Regions from separate parts of the Robbsia andropogonis genome, predicted to be linked through region 2. Evidence: riboswitches for the same ligand, from Rfam matches in the RefSeq annotation. Region 2 holds a riboswitch; the other holds the start of a gene.

Region 1 (9,358 bases), 1.6 Mb from region 2:
GCACCGCCGGGTCCTTGGATGCACGCAACTGCTCTGGCGTGCCCTCGGCGGCAATGCCGCCATTGGCAATGAAATAGACGTAGTCGGCAATCGCGAACGATTCAGGCACGTCATGCGTGACCAGGATCGAAGTGGCGCCCAAGGCCTGATTGAACGTACGGATCAGGTTTGCCGTGATTCCGAGCGAAATGGGGTCGAGGCCAGCAAACGGCTCGTCGTACATCATCAACTCGGGATCGAGTGCCGTCGCCCGCGCCAATGCGACACGGCGCGCCATGCCGCCGGAGATTTCAGATGGCAGTAGGTCGCGCGCGCCCCGTAAACCAACGGCATTCAACTTCATCAACACGAGATCGTGGATCAGCGCTTCCGGCAGGTTGGTATGCTCGCGCAACGGAAATGCAACATTCTCGAAGACGGACATATCAGTAAACAGCGCGCCGAACTGGAACAGCATCCCCATCCTGCGGCGCATCCGATACATGGCCTTCGCATTGAAGCCGCCGATGTCGTCTCCATTGACGAGAACCTGCCCACTGCTCGCGCGCACGAGGCCACCGATCAGTTTCAGCACCGTGGTCTTGCCGCAACCGGAGCCCCCCATCACCGCGACGACCTGGCCGCGCTGAAAGCGCATATTCAGCCCCGACAGGACGGGGCGATCACCATAGCCGAATGCGACATCGCGCAATTCTAGGACGGTTTCGGAACTAACGATGGGCACGGCGCGGACCATTCCTCATTACGGTTCAAATAACAATAAAAAAGCGAAAAATGCTCAATGCGCCAGCAGTCTCGTCTCAATGACCAACAATACGCATGAGTGCGGCATTATAGGCCATCAGCCAATTTCCGACTCCGCGCCTGCCTGGGGGTCACGTCTGTCAGACCACCCCACTTCCCATTTAGCACAACGCCACATGCGTCCAGACGGAGCGCTTTACGTCGTATCGCCATGGTGGACGGCCTGGTTGGTCACGGACTCAGCCCAAAACGGTCACTTACATCATCGCCACCACCTCGATTGCCGCCCATGCTGCGGCGCGGCGAGAGTCTTATTATCCGTTGAAAGCGACTTGTAGTGCTAAGACCGTTTCCTTTAGTGCATTTCGGTCGATTTCAGTGACGGAATTGACGACGGCACCAACAACCGCCGCCGACGCGGCTCCCGTGGCACGCACCGCCGTCACGTTTGCCAGACCAATGCCGCCGATGGCGACCGCCGGGACCGGGGGTACGGCATCCCGAAGCAATCGACAGTACGCTGCAAGTCGACGCACCCCTTGCGGCGGCACCGCAACCGACTTTGTTGTCGTGGCAAACACAGGACCGCACGCGATGTAGCTGGGTCGGAATCGCAGCGCCAACAACATCTCGTAATATCCGTGCGTTGAGAGGCCAAGCCGCAAACCCGCCGTTGCGATGGCGTCGAGCGCGAAAGCCGGTAGCGCCGCCAAATCCTCCTGTCCAAGGTGCACCCCATAAGCATCGGCCTCGATGGCCAGATGCCAATGGTCGTTGATGAACAGCTGCACCGGTACGGGTGCCTGCTTGCAATAGGCGACGGCGCGGTGGATTTCATCGCGCAACCTCGCTTGCGAGGAGGCGATGCGATCGGAACTGAAAGATGGCTTATCCGATGCCGTGTCCGGCGGGGCTAAGTCGCTCGCGGCATGGGGCGCAACATCGGCATGCGTATACGGCGTTTTGATCCGCAACTGGATCGTACGGGCACCCGCTTCGACAAGGCGACGTACCCACTCGGCGCTTGGTGCGATCGGATATATTCCTAGCACGTCCGTGCAACGCGGAAAGGCCGTCAGCACCGACGATGGTGTCGGTGTCGGTGTCGGTGTCGCCGGCATCCTCGCTTCGGATGCGGGCGCCATCGGAAAGCCGCCGGTCCCGGCAACCGTTTCATCAAATGGCGAGTCGGGGACGCCCGCGGCGACACCGTCGGTGATGCGGCACGGCGCCATGACATCCGGAAACGCCGCGAGCGGGGGCACGGGGCGCATGACGACATCACGACGCACGTCGCCGAGATCATCGTCGACGCCGGTGGCCCAGCCTTCGACGCGCGGCTCCCCATTGGTGCCTCGCGGGACGCGACGGCCCGATGACGCCATGCCTGCCACGTGCGCCAGCGCCAGGCACAGCGCATCATGCAACGCAAAACCGTCTTCCACGAACGCCGCGCACACGCCGAGCCAGGCGTCATCGGCATCTCGCGTTGCCGCGTAAAAAAAATCCCACCCATCCCGCAACAACCGGGTCCGGCCGGGAGCCGATGCGTCGATCACCGCGCAGGCCCCAGCTTGCCTCCCATTTTGCCGTCCGAGATACAACGACCGGGCCGACACGCCTGCGGCGACAACCACCAGAACGTCCCGTACCCCCGTCGCCTCGCCGCTTTCGGCCAATGCAGTGGCCTGCCTCGGCTCAACTGGCCAGGCGTCGCGAAAAAAGCGCGTGATGCGACCAGAGGGTTCCCTGACCTGCAAGGGGCGCACCGGCATCTCGGGCAAAGCGCGAGTCATGCGTCGGCGTCCGGCTGGTGCCAGAACGGCATGCCAACCATCGGCGTACTGGCGTGTGCGGCTTCGCGCACCGGCATCGGTCCCGCCCGCCAAGCGACGCGCCCAGCGTCGACGGCTGCGGCAAACGCAGCCGCCATGCGCACTGGATCATCGGCTTGAGACACCGCAGTGTTGAGCAGCACACCGTCGAACCCCCACTCCATGACCTGACATGCATGCGATGGCACGCCAAGACCGGCATCGACGATTAACGGCATATCGACAGGCAAGCGATCGCGCAATTGCCGCATCGCATGGGGATTCGCCACGCCGCGCCCGGTTCCGATGGGGGCCGCCCAGGGCATCAATGCCTGGCAACCGGCATCGATCAGGCGACGAGCGACCACCAGATCCTCGGTGCAGTACGGCAGGACACGAAACCCATCATCGATCAAAATCCGCGCCGCCTCGATCAACGCAACCGAATCCGGCTGCAGCGTAACATCGTCACCGATCAACTCCAGCTTGACCCAATCGGTCTCGAACAACTCCCGCGCCATCCGCGCGGTGGTAACCGCCTCGTCAACCGATTGACACCCGGCGGTATTCGGCAGCAACGGCACGCCGGTGCGACGCAACGCCGCATAAAAATCGGCACCTTGAGGCGCCGCGTCACCCTCGTCTCGCGCCGGCTCGGCCGCGCCAATACCGGACATCTGCCGTCGTAATGCCACCGTGATCATCGCGGGGCGCGACACCGAGACCGCCTGAAGCAGGATCGCCAATGACGGATAGCGCGCGGTGCCCAATAAAAGACGACTGTGGAAAGCCTCGCCGTACAGCACGAACCCCTCGGGCGAAGGCTCTGGCGCGATCCCTGACGGTAGGTGGAAAGATTCGGACATGTCAGCCTCCTGTGACCGGTTGCACGACATCAAGCCGATCGTTTTGAGACAGCGCTTGCGCGGTATAGCGGTTGCGCGCGACGAATTGTCCGTTCAGGGCAACCGCGAACGGCGGCTTGGCTCCAAAGGCTTGCAGCGCATCGACGACCTTCGCGCCCTCGGCGATGTCGAACACCCGTTGATTGATCACGATATTCATGGCTTAGCGCAATGCGATAGCAGAAAAAAGGGCCGGAGGGGAGCACGCGGTGGGCACTGATGGCGATACGTTCGCATTATCAAGTGGCACCGATGATGCGACGCGGACGGCCTCGCCACGACGTTCGGCGGCGGCAGCATCATGAGAACAGGTGCCGAACAGGGCAGGCCATGGCGACGTCTCACGCTGCGCAACCCAGATCGCCTGGGCGGCCGCGGCGTCCGATGCACTGCTAGGATCGGCTAATAGTGCCTGCACCAGTGCAACGGCCGTCGTCACCACCTCGGGAGCGATCATGAAGCCGTGCCGATAGAGTCCGTTGATCGCCACTCGACCCGAGGCCATCGAAATGGCCGGGCGATGGTGATCCAGCGTCGGGCGGCATTGCACGTTGAGTTCGGCGATGCGCGCCTCGCCGAACGCCGGATGCACGGCAAACGCCGCGGACAGCAGCTCGAGCGCGGATCGCACGCTCATCGGCGATGTGTCGTCACTCTCGATCTCGGTCGCGCCGATGACAAAGCGACCATTTTCCTTCGGCGCGATATAAATCGGATAACGAGGATGAAGCAATCGCACAGGACGTTGCAGTGCGATGGACTGCGTATCCACCCGCACCACTTCGCCACGCACGCCGCGCAGCCCACGCCACGCGGACTTGGCCCCCAACCCGCGGCAATCGACGCAAACCGCCGCCGTGGGCCATCGGTTCTCGCCGATCGTCTCGCCGTACAGGCGCTGGACACCGGCATCATCCAGCGCCTGGTCGAGCGCATTCAGCAAGGCCCGATTATCGAGTTGCCCTTCGTGCGGCATCCACCACCCTTGCTGGAAACGCCCGCGCAACGCGGGTTCCAGCGCGGTGATGCCGGCACCGTCGAGTGCACGCATGCCGTCGCGCAGCAGGTCTCGTGGCGCGTTCGCGCCGACGCGGCGTTCGAACAGGGTGGCCTCCGCACGATCAGCGGCATGCCAGAGGACCAAGGTGCCGCTTTGTTGAAAAAAGACCGGTAACGGCAAATCGGCCAGCCACCCCGGCCAGCGGCGCAATGACGCGACACCCAAGGCCGCGAGCAACGGCTCGGCAACCGCGGCCTCCGTGACCGGTGCCAGCATCGACGCCGCGACCCACGCCGCGGCGCCACTGTTCGCCTGGCTTGCAGCGGCACGCTCATACAAGGTCACCCTGACGCCATCGCGCGCCAGCCGCCACGCCAACAACCGCCCGACCAGGCCTGCGCCGATCACGGCGACATCGGGTGGCACGGTCGCGGTAGCACCGGCAATCGCCGTGTGCGCGGTCAAAGGGGCATGGGGCAGGGCCTCACGCCGCGGAAATGTGGTAAGCATCGGCTCGTCCGGCGGGGGCATCGGTCGCGGGCGACAATCGCAAACGCACCGGCGGCAGTACGAGAAGGGACCACGGATGAGAGTGTCGAACCGACGATGGCCGCGTGCGGGCACGCGAGTGGACGTACGCGGATAGACTACACGCACACCGCGCAGCGGCGGCGCCAAGCACGTCATGGCGTACGATGGAAAACTCCCCTCGCCGGTATTATCCGGATCGGGTGCCAAGGGACTCTCTCAGCCGCGTCCCGTCGCTTGCATCGCGCCGTCCGCAGCACCCCTGTTTCATCTCCCCGTATTACAGCACAATTCTGGCGGGACCGACAGCGTAAATGCGGTGCCATCGACCCGTCGGCTGCGACCCGCCATATTCATTTCTAACAAACGATCTTAATTTTCAATTAAGAATCCGGTCCAACAATGGCCCAACAGTTATTCTGTTGCGAACGCCTGGCTCGGAATGCTCCGGCCTGGATACCAGTCGTCGGGTTCGTGGCATGGCTGGGGGCGCTGCGCCCCGTACTTACAGAACCCTTTCGCCTGCACGACACAACATCGTGTGGGCACGCAAGACGGTTGCTGACTTTACCCCTGTCATCATCACTCGCTGGAGGATATGAATATCGTGCAGGACAAACCAATCTCCGCATGGAGCCTGATACGGCCTTTCTGGGTCTCCGAACAGCGTTGGTCCGCACGCGGATTGCTGGCCCTGGTCATCGCCATGAACATGACGATGGTGTGGTTGAGCGTCCAGTTCAACAGTTGGAACGCAACCTTCTACGATGCGATCCAGCGCAAGGACGCCAACGCCTTCTGGCATGCCCTGTTGGTCTTCTGCTACCTCGTCTTCCCGATGATCCTGATTGCGATCTATCGGATCTATTTCCGCCAGATGCTCGAATTCAAATGGCGGCAATGGTTGACCAACCAGTACATGCGGCGTTGGTTGAAGGACCATGCGTTCTATCGCATAGAACGCGATCGTCTCGCCGACAATCCTGATCAGCGCATCACCGATGACCTGCAAAGCCTGGCGCACGCGACCCTTACCCTATCGCTCGATTTTCTCTCGACGCTGGTCACGCTGTTCTCGTTCACGACCATCTTGTGGAACGTCGCCGGCGCGCTGTCCTTCTCCCTCGGTGGCGTGCAGTGGCATATTCCCGGCTATATGGTGTGGGTTGCCTTGCTGTACGCGATAGTCGGCACGTTCATCATGTTTCGCGCCGGCCGTCCACTGGTCACGATCAGTTACCAGCAACAGCGTGTGGAAGCGGACTTCCGTTTCTCCCTGGTCCGCCTGCGCGAAAACGCCGAACAGATTGCGCTCTACGATGGTGCCGCAACCGAATGCGGGCACGCGGCGACCGCGTTCTCCCGTATTCGCGACAACTGGCGCATGATCATGCGCGTGACAAAGCGCCTGACGCTGGTCAACTCGCTATACGCGCAGATCGCAATCATCTTCCCGATCGTCGCGGCCGCGCCGCAGTACTTCGCCGGCGCCTTCACCCTGGGCACGCTGATGCAGATCTCCAGTGCATTCGGCACCGTCAGCGATTCGATGTCCTGGTTCATCAGCAGTTACGGCACGCTGGCGAACTGGCGCGCGACGGTGAACCGGCTGCGCGAGTTTCATCGGGCCATCGACGATCAGCATTTCCTCGAAGCCGAATCGCCTGCGACGCTGGCCGGTGGCATCAATCTGCATCGCACCGCGAATACGTCGATCGATACGAAGGACCTCTCGCTCGCGCTGCCCAACGGCAGCACGCTGACGCACGTCCCGGACCTGCATATCGCGCCCGGCACGCGCTGGCTCGTTCGCGGCGAATCCGGCTGCGGGAAAAGCACGCTGCTGCGGGCAATGGCCGGCCTGTGGGCGTTCGGTGACGGCGTGATAGAAGTGCCATCCGGGGCCAGGCTGTTCTTCGTGCCACAGCAAAGCTATATGCCGATCGATACGTTCAAGGCCGCGCTGAGCTATCCATCCGATCAGGAAGCGTTTACCGATGCCCAATGCCGTGAAGCATTGGCACTGTGTCAAATGGAAGAATATGCGGCGCATCTCGCCGAGTCCTCGCACTGGGCGCGCCGTCTGTCACCGGGCGAACAGCAACGGATCGCTTTCGCCCGTGTCCTGCTGCAAGCTCCGGACGTGGTTTTCCTGGACGAAGTCAGCAGTGCGTTGGATACGAAGACCGAAACGATGCTGTATCAGATGCTCATCGATCGCTTGCCGAACACAACGATCGTCAGTGTTGGCCATCGCGATACCCTGGTGACCTTCCATCAGCAGTTCGTTGATCTGAAGGCGGCGCACGACGGCGGGCCAGACGAGGACAAAACCGCGCAATTCACGGTTTGAACGAAAAAACGTCATGGGCGCGCGGATAGCACCCATGACGATATTCCCGCCGGACCGTATCGACACGGCACGGCGTCATGCACCAACGGTTTAACGCGGCAGTTCCGTCGCCCCCATCAGGAAGATATCGACCGCGCGGGCGGCCTGACGACCTTCACGAATCGCCCACACCACCAACGACTGGCCACGACGCATATCGCCCGCGGCAAACACGCCCGGCACATTCGTCGCATACGCCAGCACACCATCGGCGTCCTCGGTACGAGCCTTTGCGTTGCCGCGCGGATCGCGCTCGACGCCGAAGGCATCCAGCACCGCCTGCACCGGCGACACGAATCCCATCGCCAGCAACACCAGGTCAGCCTTCATCTCGAATTCGGAGCCCGGCACTTCCTGCATCTTGCCGTCCTTCCATTCGACACGTGCGGCCACCAACTTCTCGACTTTGCCATTCTTGCCTTCGAAACGCTTCGTCGCCACCGACCAGTCCCGATCGCACCCTTCGTCATGCGACGACGACGTGCGCAACTTTGTCGGCCAGTACGGCCAGACCAGCGGTTTGTTGGCCTCTTCCGGCGGACGTGGCATCAATTCGAACTGCGCCACGCTGGTCGCGCCGTGCCGGTTCGAGGTACCCACGCAGTCCGATCCGGTATCGCCCCCGCCGATCACGACAACGTGCTTGCCGGTTGCCAGCGTCTGGTCCGCCAGCTTGTCGCCAGCCTCCACCCGGTTTTGCTGCGGCAGGAATTCCATCGCGAAGTAAACGCCTTCCAGATCGCGCCCGGGTACCGGCAAATCACGCGGCGTTTCGCTCCCGCCCGAGATCACGACCGCGTCGAACTGCTCGCGCAGTTGATCCGGCGTGATGGTTTCACGCGCGTTGTTGGCAATCGTCGCCGGCAGCGGGTCCTTGCCGATGAACGTGCTGGTCTTGAAGACCACGCCTTCGGCTTCCATCTGGCGCACGCGGCGATCGATCAGCCACTTCTCCAGCTTGAAGTCCGGAATGCCGTAGCGCAGCAACCCGCCGATCCGGTCGTTCTTTTCGAAGACGGTGACGTCATGGCCCGCACGCGCCAGTTGTTGCGCGGCGGCCAACCCCGAGGGACCGGACCCGACCACAGCGACCTTCTTGCCGGTCTTCACGGCCGGTGGTTGCGGCGCGACCCAGCCTTCCGCCCAGGCACGATCGATGATCGCGTGTTCGATCGACTTGATACCTACCGGGTCATTATTGATGCCCAATGTACACGCCGCCTCGCACGGCGCCGGACAAATGCGGCCCGTGAACTCGGGAAAATTGTTCGTCGAGTGCAGCACCTGGATCGCGGACTTCCAATCCTGGCGATACACCAGATCGTTAAAGTCCGGGATGATATTGTTCACCGGGCAGCCGTTGTTGCAGAACGGAATACCGCAGTCCATGCACCGCGCGCCCTGCTGCTTGGCCTCGTCATCCTTCAGTGCGAAGACGAATTCCTTGTAGTGCTTCACGCGCGCCTGCGGCGCTTCATAGTGTTCGCTGAGTCGGTCGAACTCGAGAAAACCGGTTGCCTTGCCCATTTTTTTCTCAATCAATACAGGTCATGCGTTGTGCTGGTACGGTCCACCACGCGCGAAGGACGGGTGACAGGCGATGCGTGCTGACACGCTCGGATGTCGCCTCGTTCGTCGCGCCCGGATTGCCCCGGATTTCCGGAGGGCACCGACGTCCGTTTTCGGTACGCCGGCACGCAGTGGTCACGCGCTTTCTTTGAGGGATCGTGGGGATCGCTTCAGGAGCCGGTCGAGGCTCCGGACGTTACACCACTACCGTCGACTTGCCGGTCTTGCCCGACTTGCCACCCTTATCCGCTTTCGCCGGGGCGCTGTCGTCCGCGTCGGCCTTGTCGGCCGCCGCCGCGGCGCGTCGTGCGTTCAACTCGCCCAACGCACGACGGTACTCGGTCGGGAATACCTTGACGAATTGACGACGCGCCGCATCCCAGTCCTCCAGCAGGCTCTTTGCCCG
Region 2 (9,358 bases):
TGGATGTACTTTCATCTTCCACTCCTGTCTTCCTGACGACGATTTTTAATTTGATTGTGTCGAGGCCGTCCAGACGGATAGTGGACCGTTGGCTTGTCAAAGTGGCGGGCGATTGCCGATGCACCTGGCGAGACGCAGGTCGACCAGACGCGGTCGTCCTCACACACAGATGCATAAGCAATAAATGGTCCTGGATATAGAGTCGTATATTTTGCTCAGGTAGCGTGATAAATCTCACTACCCTTGCGGACGAACTCAATTGCTTTCGTGGTCATGCCTTGCTGCAGTGCGTCCTGATCGGAAAGACCTTGCTCCGCGGCATAAGCCCGCACGTCCTGAGTGATCTTCATCGAACAGAAATGGGGGCCGCACATCGAGCAGAAGTGGGCGACCTTGGCCGAATCCTTTGGTAACGTTTCGTCGTGGAACAACCGCGCCTTGTCCGGATCGAGGCCCAGATTGAACTGATCCTCCCAGCGAAATTCAAATCGTGCCTTGGACAAGGCATTGTCCCGGATCTGGGCGCCGGGATGCCCCTTCGCAAGATCCGCCGCATGGGCGGCGAGCTTATAGGTAATGATGCCTTCCTTGACATCTTCTTTATTCGGCAGCCCGAGGTGTTCCTTGGGCGTGACGTAGCACAGCATCGCCGTGCCGTACCAGCCAATGTTCGCCGCGCCGATACCCGAGGTGATGTGGTCGTAGCCAGGCGCGATATCCGTCGTAAGTGGCCCCAAAGTATAGAACGGGGCTTCATGGCAGGCCTCCAGTTGCAGGTCCATGTTTTCCTTGATCAACTGCATCGGCACGTGCCCGGGGCCTTCGATGATGGTCTGCACGTCATGGCGCCAAGCCACTTGCGTCAACTCGCCCAGCGTACGCAGTTCGCTCAGTTGCGCTTCGTCATTCGCGTCGTAGATCGATCCCGGGCGCAGGCCGTCGCCGAGGGAGAAGCTGACGTCGTACGCCTTCATGATCTCGCAGATGTCCTCGAAGTGTTCATATATAAAGCTTTCCCGGTGATGCGCGAGGCACCATTTGGCCATGATCGAACCGCCTCGGGAAACAATGCCCGTCATGCGCGACGCCGTCATCGGAACATACCGCAACAGCACGCCCGCATGAATGGTGAAGTAGTCGACCCCTTGCTCGGCCTGTTCAATCAGCGTGTCGCGAAAAATTTCCCAGGTCAGCGCCTCTGCCTTGCCGTCCACTTTTTCCAGCGCTTGGTAGATGGGCACCGTACCGATGGGTACCGGACTGTTACGCAGAATCCATTCGCGCGTTTCATGGATGTGCTTGCCGGTGGACAGGTCCATCACCGTGTCTGCGCCCCAGCGGGTCGCCCATGTCATCTTGTCGACCTCCTCACCGATCGACGACGTCACCGCGGAGTTCCCGATGTTCGCGTTGATCTTTACGAGAAAGTTTCGACCGATGATCATCGGCTCACTTTCCGGGTGGTTGATGTTGTTCGGCAGGACGGCTCTGCCGCGTGCGATCTCGTCACGCACGAACTCAGGCGTGATGGCGCGCAGGCCGCCAGGGAGCGCAGCCGGTCCGCCCACGGCGGCCGCGCCGAACGCCTGACCGGGATGTTGGCGACCAAGCAACGTTGCCATTTTTTCACCGGTCGGCCCCGCCGCCCGCAGCGTGGCGAGGTACGCTTCGCGATTCTGATTCTCCCGGATGGCGACGAATTCCATCTCGGGTGTCACGATGCCCTGGCGCGCATAGTGCATCTGCGTGACGTTTGCGCCGGCCCGGCCGCGTCGGGGTTGACGTTGGAGACCGGGGAATCGTAGGGCGGTGGTGCGGGAATCGGCTGCACGTTCCCGACTGAAGACGCTCGACAGGGCGGTAAGCCATTCAGTGTCACCGCGTTCTTCGATCCAACCGGCGCGCAGCGCCGGCAAGCCTTGGCGTACGTCGATCGGAATAGTCCCGTCGGTGTAGGAACCGGATGTGTCATAGACATAGATCGGAGGATTCGGCTCGGCGCCAAAGCTGGCGGGGGTATCCGACTGGCTGATCTCGCGCATCGGCACACGCAGGTCTGGGCGGGAGCCTGTCACATAAATCTTGCGTGAATTTGGCAGCGGCGCAACGGCTGCCGCGTCGACGTGGGCGTCGGCGGAATGAAAATCGACTTTGGCGTGCATCGTGAGGCTCCGTTCTATGCAAGGTACGCCGACGATGCCGTCGGCGTCAAATCGGTTGAGCGACGCTGACAGGCGCGGACGAAGCGGATGCGCTCGAACGCCGGCAGCGTTTTTCGCGGCGCGACTGAACGCAAGAATGCGTCAGGCGGCCGCACGCGGCGCGGGGAGAGACGTGGGGATCGAATTGACCGCGGTGAGGGCCGAGAAGGGCGCGCGGTGGACGGGAGGGGCGTGGTGCCTGTGCGGGTTGAGCGCACGATGCGATGTGCGGCGCAAGGAGAACCCAACTCGCTCGACCCGCTCCGTTCTCACCGTCCGTCACTGCCACTTTTCCTCGACCAAAGCGCTTCCTTCGCTGGCATTACCCAGATCAGGTTCGAAGGGTATTTCTCACCGTCGGCCAGTTTAGATTGGCCGCAGGACCCCTGCGCGTTGTTACGCAGACAATACACAAACGTCTGCGTCGCGGCAAGCCGAATGCCGTATTTGCGGGCTCCGGGCCACGACGATGACCTTCCGTAAGACCGTACTGAATGAAGCCCGAGACAGTGACGAAAATGCACCGAAGCGCTTGCCAGGAAGAGGAAAGACGTCAGGAAAACCAGCTAACATCGCCGTACAGGGTGTCATTACTGTGTAGCGGACAAAAAACAATGTTACAAAACAGAGGGTGGATTGTCTGGGTCAGGATGAGTCGAGCGATAGGGAATACCCTATAATAGGGTTAACCCTGAATAAACGGTACTGACCTGGAACCTCCCATGAAACTGTTGGATCAACTTGTCGCGCTACTGTTTCGCCGTGCCGCGGTCCGACGTGAAGCGCGCGAGGCCGCATACCTATCTGACGCTGCGGATTTGAACGAATTGGCGTTGCGGGTACAAGAATTGGAGCGCCATGCTGGTCGCGTGCGTCGGCCGCGGAAAGGGGATGCAGCGCCGGCTTGATTTGCCTAATGGGGCATCGCCTGCCTCGATCAGGGCGGAAGCAACGGCATCGGTCTGCCACTGCTTCTTGTCAGGCGTTCAGAAAAAAAAGCACGCCGTGGCGTGCTTTTTTCATCTGCGTCCGGTGAAATCGAAGACGCATCTGCCAATATTGTCGCGTGATCCGATGATGTACCGCCCGCGAAACGGCAGGTAATTACTTGCTCTTCTCTGCCGAATTTGTCAGCGCGTTTCCACCAGCTGAAATATCCTGGCCAGCGCCAGCCATGGTATTGCATCCGGCCAGCATGGACATAGCCGTAGCGGAGAGCAGCAGTAGGGCGACGATACGCTTCATGATGAGTTCCTCTTCCTGTTATTGTTGGTAAATCAACGATCCCTGAATCTTGGAGAGACGCATGGGTCCGCGTTGTCGGCAGCCGACCTTTTGATCGTTCGAGGGTCATCAAGAGGGGCTTCGACCTCAAACCACAACACATCCAACCGTTCAGTTCCGCGATTTAAGCAAGAATCGTGCGCAGATGAATGTAAGTAAATCGTATAGTAAAGACGTGGGATGTGCTGTCGGTTGCCGCTGATATCCAGGTAAGAAGATTCTTACTATTTTTCAACGTACCGCCTTATTGCCTGCGTGGATAGCGAGCGGCGGATTGTCTCGCTGTCGGCGTATTCCCACATAAGAACTGGCAAACGGCCGATTTTCGCAACGTCTCATCCTGCTTAAGATGAGCGCATTGTTCGAACAATCGATCAAAAAAACCAATAAGGGGGTACACGATGCTGAAATGGGCATTGATATTCGCTGTCATCGCCTTGGTGGCTGGGGTCTTCGGTTTCACCGGGATTGCAGCGGGGGCCGCGAGCATAGCGAAATTCCTATTTGTATTGTTCTTGGTGCTGTTTGTTATCTTTTTGCTGCTCGGTTTCACGGTGGCCAAAAAGATTGTCGATTAGCGCAGCATGTCATTGCGGTTTCTGAGCAGGCGCGTTGCTTGCTCAAGTGTTACCAGGCCGCACCCGGCGGGTTCAACCCGGGAGCGTCGGATAACGGAATACCGACAGAGTCGAGGAGAAATAATGGTTAGCGCACTGAAGCAAGTAAAGCAGGCCAGCCCCACACAACCGGGCAAAGACGATTTTTCGATCGATTTGGACACGATTCGCCGCCGGGCGCGTGAACACATCAAGAATGGCGCCGTGACGGAGTCATACGCTGCGAACCGTGAAACGGTCTTGAAGCTGCTGAATGAGTCGTTGGCGACGGAAATCGTTTGTACCCTCCGTTACAAGCGCCACTACTTCATGGCAAAGGGCATTCATGCTGAACCGGTTGCTGCTGAGTTTCTAGAGCATGCAAACGAGGAGCAAGAACACGCTGACATGCTTGCGGAACGCATTGTCCAATTAGGAGGTGAGCCGAATTTTTCGCCAGAAGGCCTGTTGACACGTTCGCATTCGGAATATGTCGAGGGTGAGTCTCTGAACGATATGATTCGTGAAAACCTGGTTGCCGAGCGTATTGCAATTGATACGTACCGGGAAATCATTGCTTATCTGGGTGAAAAAGACCCGACTACACGTCGCGTGTTTGAAACGATCCTCGCTGTAGAGGAAGAACATGCGGATGACATGGCAGACTTTCTCGACCCGGATGACGGTGCGAAGGAAAACCACCACTGACAGCCATCTGACGTGATGTTGTCGGCACGTGAGGTCGGATAATTCTTTTATGTCAATGACCGGTGTGGCGATTGCCACTGCCGGTTTTTGCCGTTTCGACGGTCCGGGCAAAGCGGACGATGACGCGTTAGAATGGGTGTCTATCCACCGGAATGGCGCCCTCGATGATTGAGATCCTGATCGCAGATGATCACGCGATCGTACGCAGCGGTCTCGCGCAAATCGTTTCCGACGAGCCGGATATGCGGGTCAAGGCGGAAACGGCGACGGGCGACGACACGATCGCACGGGTGCGCGAAACCTCGTTCGATGTCGTGCTGCTCGACATTGCCATGCCTGACAAGAACGGCATCGATACACTTCGTATCATCAAGCAAATTCGTCCGGACATGCCGGTCCTGATGCTATCGGGTTATCCGGAAAAACAATACGCCATCAGCCTGTTGCGTGCGGGCGCGAACGGCTATGTCGCGAAAGATGTGCCGCCGTCGGAGATTTTACGAGCAATCCGTACGGTCGCCCGCGGTCACCGCTACCTGTCGGAATCTACTGCGGATGCCCTCGCGCGAAAGCTCGAGCAGCCAAACGATGCGTTGCCGCATGAAACGTTATCGGAGCGCGAATTTCAGATTTTTTGTAAATTATCGCAAGGTCGCCTTCCCACCGAAATCGCCGAGGAGCTCCATCTTTCTGTCAAGACCGTGAGCACCTATCGCTCACGCGTTCTTGAAAAGATGGCGATGACGACCAATGCCGATCTGACCTACTACGCGATCAAGAACCGGCTGATCGACTGACGGCTGCCCATCACCCTGCCGGCTTGGCACGCAGCCGCGTCAGGCTGATGACCGTTGCGACCAGCCCCGCGCTGGCCGCGATCAGCAACGACAACTGCATCGCGTGCGCGTCCTGCCGCGCGGCATCAAGGTCCGTCAGCGATGGGATGCCCGCGGCGGAATGTGCATCATGCGAGCGCGGCGTGGTGTAAATCGCCAGTACGATCGCCACCAAGGCGGCTCCCAGACATTGCCCGAATGTTCGAACCACCGCTAGTACGCCAGACGCGTTGCCGCTGAGGGCGCGCGACACATTTCCCAGCATCTCGCGGTTATTGGGGCTTTGGAAAAAGCCAAAGCCCATGCCACACAGGAGCGCCCGCCAGCCAATGTCCCACGGTGTGGCATGCATTGGCAGCAGCGAGAGTAATACCATGCCGATCGTAAATACGAAAAGGCCCGCCGTGGACAGCGCCGCCGGCGGGTAGCGATCGGCCAGTCGGCCTGCATGCGGTGCGGCAAGGACGATGCCGATTGGCCAGGGCGTGAAAAGCAGTGCGGAGATGAAGGCGTCGTAGCCGTAAGCGTTCTGGAAAAGGAAAGGCAGCGCGATGAAGGTAATGCCCTGACCGGTGAACGAAGCGAGTGATGTCAGTGCCGCGAGTGAGAACCGTGAGGACGCAAACAAGTTAAGCGGTAACAACGGCTGTAGGGCACGACGTTGCCGCAAAACAAACAAGATGCCGCAGACGATGGCCAAGCCGGCATAGCCGCCGGCCGTGGCAACGGTGTGCATGTACGTGGCGGGCTCGCCAAGACGCGCGCAGGAATCCGTTGCCATGATTAACGCGCCCATCGCTACCGCTGACAATACCGCACCCGCGACATCGAATGGCGCGCTCGTCGGCGTGCGGTTATCCGGGATCGCGCGCAGTGAAAGCAGTATCGCAATGGCGCCCAGCGGCACATTGATGGCGAACAGCCATTGCCAGCCCAGCACCGTTAATAATGTGCCGCCCAGCGTCGGGCCGATCGCCGTGCTGGCGGCTACCAGTAGCGCGTTGAGACCAAGTATGCGGCCTAACAGACGAGTAGGGAAGACGACACGGTACACCGCGGGGCCGATGCTTAGCATGGCTGCGCCGCCAAGGCCTTGCAGCAAGCGCATGGCGGTTAGCACGTCGAGCGACGTCGACAGGGCACAGCCAAGCGATGCCAAGGTGAAGACGGCCAGTCCGCCGCTGAACAACGCGCGAAATCCGACGCGTGAGGCGAGGGCGGCGAACATGATCAGCGTCATGGCGGCGGTAAGCAGATAGCCGTTGGCGACCCATATCGTGGCGGCAGGGCTGACATGCAGCGCGCGGCCGATCGAGGGCAGCGCGATATTGACGATCGAGCCGTCGAGCACCGCCATGGCGGTAGCGGTCATGACGGCCATCATTGCCAGGCGACGTTCAGGTCCCGGCAGTCCTTCGTCGTATGGTTGTTCCGAAAACAATCCCATTCTGTTTTCTCCACGGCGCCATTTTCATTCCATCATGGCGGTCGAACTTACCGGCAAATCGCAATGTCTTCGCGTCGGTATCGACGCATCGAACGCCAGCAATCAATGCCGTGTCAATAATATCAAGGGAAAATACCTGCTGTGCGCGATAGGAGGTGAAGATGCGTCGCGCTAGGTCGTTGACTTTGCTGTGGTGCCGGGGACGGGACTTGAACCCGTAAGCCTTGCGGCGGCGGATTTTAAGTCCGCTATGTTTACCAATTTCATCACCCCGGCGAGCAAGAGCGGCATTCTAACACTGGTACGGGAATCCTCGCAAAAATCAAGAACGGTCATTTTGTGCCGTTATCCTAGGTAAGCCCATGGAAGTCGTCGCTGTCGTGGGTGTTGCATGGCTGGCAGGTCGGCCGCCTTCCCGCGCTTTTGCGACGAGGATTTCTCTGCCGATTGCAAACATGATTCCCTTCGCCTATCGCCGCAAACGCGCTATTGTTTTATCCGTTGTGGGTCCAACGCGACCTGCGACGCGTGGTGCCGCACCCCGGGCAGTGCTTCAGGCGCGCCCGGCCTTCGCGACCTTGACATGGTTTCATGCGACTGCGGCGGTTATCGTGGTGGCGGCTTTGTTGCCTCAGCGCAGCCATGCTCGTGCGGACGGCAGCGTGATGACCACGAGCGTTCAGGTGTCGTTGAAGATTCAACAAAGCTGTCAGATCGATTCTGCCGATGCATCCGGCGCCATCGCCGCCAGTGGCGCGGCAAGTACCACGAGCGCATCAACGGGCGCCAGTGGCGTTGCCGTGGTTGCTAACCCGCCGACGTCGGGCAATACGACTTTGGTGGCCTCCAGCAAGTCGGCCAGTAGCGGAACAGGGCAAGGCGCCGATGCGGCGCCTAAGGTAAGCTGCCAGTTCGACGAACCCTATGGGATTGTCACTACGACCTCAGCGGACCCCACGGCTCGCGCTGCCGTTGCTCCCGACGGTACAACGCCGTTAGCACGGTTTTGGACAGTCTTGTTCTGATGGATATCGCGATACAAGCGGTTTGTCAGAACACAATGGTCGCGGTAATCGTATCGGTATAACTACCCGGCGGTGGCGCGGTCTGGGCAGGGACGACGCCATAGACGGGAACGGTCTGCGCCAGCCCCGTCCCGACGGCGGTATAGGCGGACCCGGTGGTGCCGTCTCCCCAGATCACGGTGCGCGCCGCATCGGAATACAACTGATAGTTGATACGGTTGCCCGCTGTCGATTGCATGACGCGCGCACCGATATTGCCGCTCGTCCCTGCATTGAGCGAAATCCGGTAGGCATCGTTATTCGTGCATGTGACGCTGAGTGAGCCGGTGGTGGTCAATGGCGTTGTCAGTCCGGTTGCAGCCGCAAACGCGACGTTGGTCGTTGCGATCGTGCAGTTGTTGACCACGGGGGCGGATACGGTGAAACCGAACGTGCCGCTGCTGGCCGCAGTGCTACAGGACGGCGCGCCTAACAGATAGAACCCTGCTCGCAATGCCGTCTGCCCGGCCGTGATCGTTTGGGAATAGGTTGTCGTTGCATCATTCAGTGTCGGGACGGTAGGTTGATTACCGGTCACCTGCCCGTAGTAGGTCAGCGTCGCGGACGCGGTCGTACCGTTGCTCGGCTTGGCCAGCGTGACCGTCAGCGGCGTCGTATTCAATGTCGACGCGCCCCACGGGATCGTCCGCGCGTTGTCCGTATAAAGACCATACGCCAAGGTATTGCTGCCCGCGCTCAGCGTGCGTGGCAAGGGTGCCGTCAAGTCCAGGCAGACGAGAACCGTCGGTGTCAGGGTCACGCTATTCCATGTGCAACTTACCAGGATCGAGCCCGTGCCATTCACGGAGGCTTTCGAGATTGGGCTGACGTTGGAAAATGTCAGGTTGGTCGGCGTCGCCGTACAGGTCTCCGCCTGCGCCACGCGCGGCAACAGGCCGCACGCGAATAAGACGATCAGCGTAGCGATGACAGTCGTCCAATCGCGGCGGGGCGTCATCGTAATGCTCCACGCACGCTGAGCGGTATCTCACTTCGTGGCGTCATTGTCCGCACGGCAGGGCTGTCATCCTGCTTTTCCGCTTGTGCCCCGGTCGGGAGTCCGGCACGAGGCGTCTTGCCTACGCCGCCGCCACATACCAGGGGGCCAATTGCCTGCAATCCCCCATTAGTGGCGCGTTGGTAGTCGAAACGTACCTCGCAACTGCGCTGACCATCGGTAATCCGCAGACGATTGGTCGGTCGCAGATCATCCACGAAAGTC

Evidence for each region. A riboswitch is a leader RNA that binds a small molecule or an ion and turns the genes downstream of it on or off. The one in region 2 is predicted to bind thiamine pyrophosphate.
Region 1: linked by a shared signal. The riboswitch ahead of SJQ66_RS28200 (FAD-dependent oxidoreductase) and the one ahead of thiC (phosphomethylpyrimidine synthase ThiC) in region 2 are both predicted to bind thiamine pyrophosphate.

The regions. Positions count from the first base shown of each region.
Region 1 covers NZ_CP139170.1:3,365,811-3,375,168, forward strand. Annotated here, with positions in the region: partial or broken gene SJQ66_RS28180 (ABC transporter ATP-binding protein) at 1-736, opposite strand, end outside; gene SJQ66_RS28185 (thiamine phosphate synthase) at 1,059-2,540, opposite strand; gene SJQ66_RS28190 (thiazole synthase) at 2,537-3,394, opposite strand; gene thiS (sulfur carrier protein ThiS) at 3,426-3,623, opposite strand; gene SJQ66_RS28200 (FAD-dependent oxidoreductase) at 3,627-4,973, opposite strand; TPP riboswitch at 5,151-5,265, opposite strand; gene SJQ66_RS28205 (ABC transporter ATP-binding protein/permease) at 5,590-7,344, shown strand; gene SJQ66_RS28210 (glutamate synthase subunit beta) at 7,435-8,910, opposite strand; partial or broken gene SJQ66_RS28215 (glutamate synthase-related protein) at 9,248-9,358, opposite strand, start outside.
Region 2 covers NZ_CP139170.1:1,799,126-1,808,483, forward strand. Annotated here, with positions in the region: gene thiC (phosphomethylpyrimidine synthase ThiC) at 216-2,162, opposite strand; TPP riboswitch at 2,493-2,599, opposite strand; gene SJQ66_RS21505 (hypothetical protein) at 2,924-3,109, shown strand; gene SJQ66_RS21510 (entericidin A/B family lipoprotein) at 3,306-3,446, opposite strand; gene SJQ66_RS21515 (DUF1328 family protein) at 3,887-4,063, shown strand; gene SJQ66_RS21520 (ferritin-like domain-containing protein) at 4,187-4,789, shown strand; gene SJQ66_RS21525 (response regulator) at 4,954-5,586, shown strand; gene SJQ66_RS21530 (MFS transporter) at 5,597-7,072, opposite strand; tRNA gene SJQ66_RS21535 (tRNA-Leu) at 7,264-7,348, opposite strand; gene SJQ66_RS21540 (hypothetical protein) at 7,435-8,097, shown strand; gene SJQ66_RS21545 (Csu type fimbrial protein) at 8,123-9,094, opposite strand; gene SJQ66_RS21550 (fimbria/pilus outer membrane usher protein) at 9,091-9,358, opposite strand, start outside.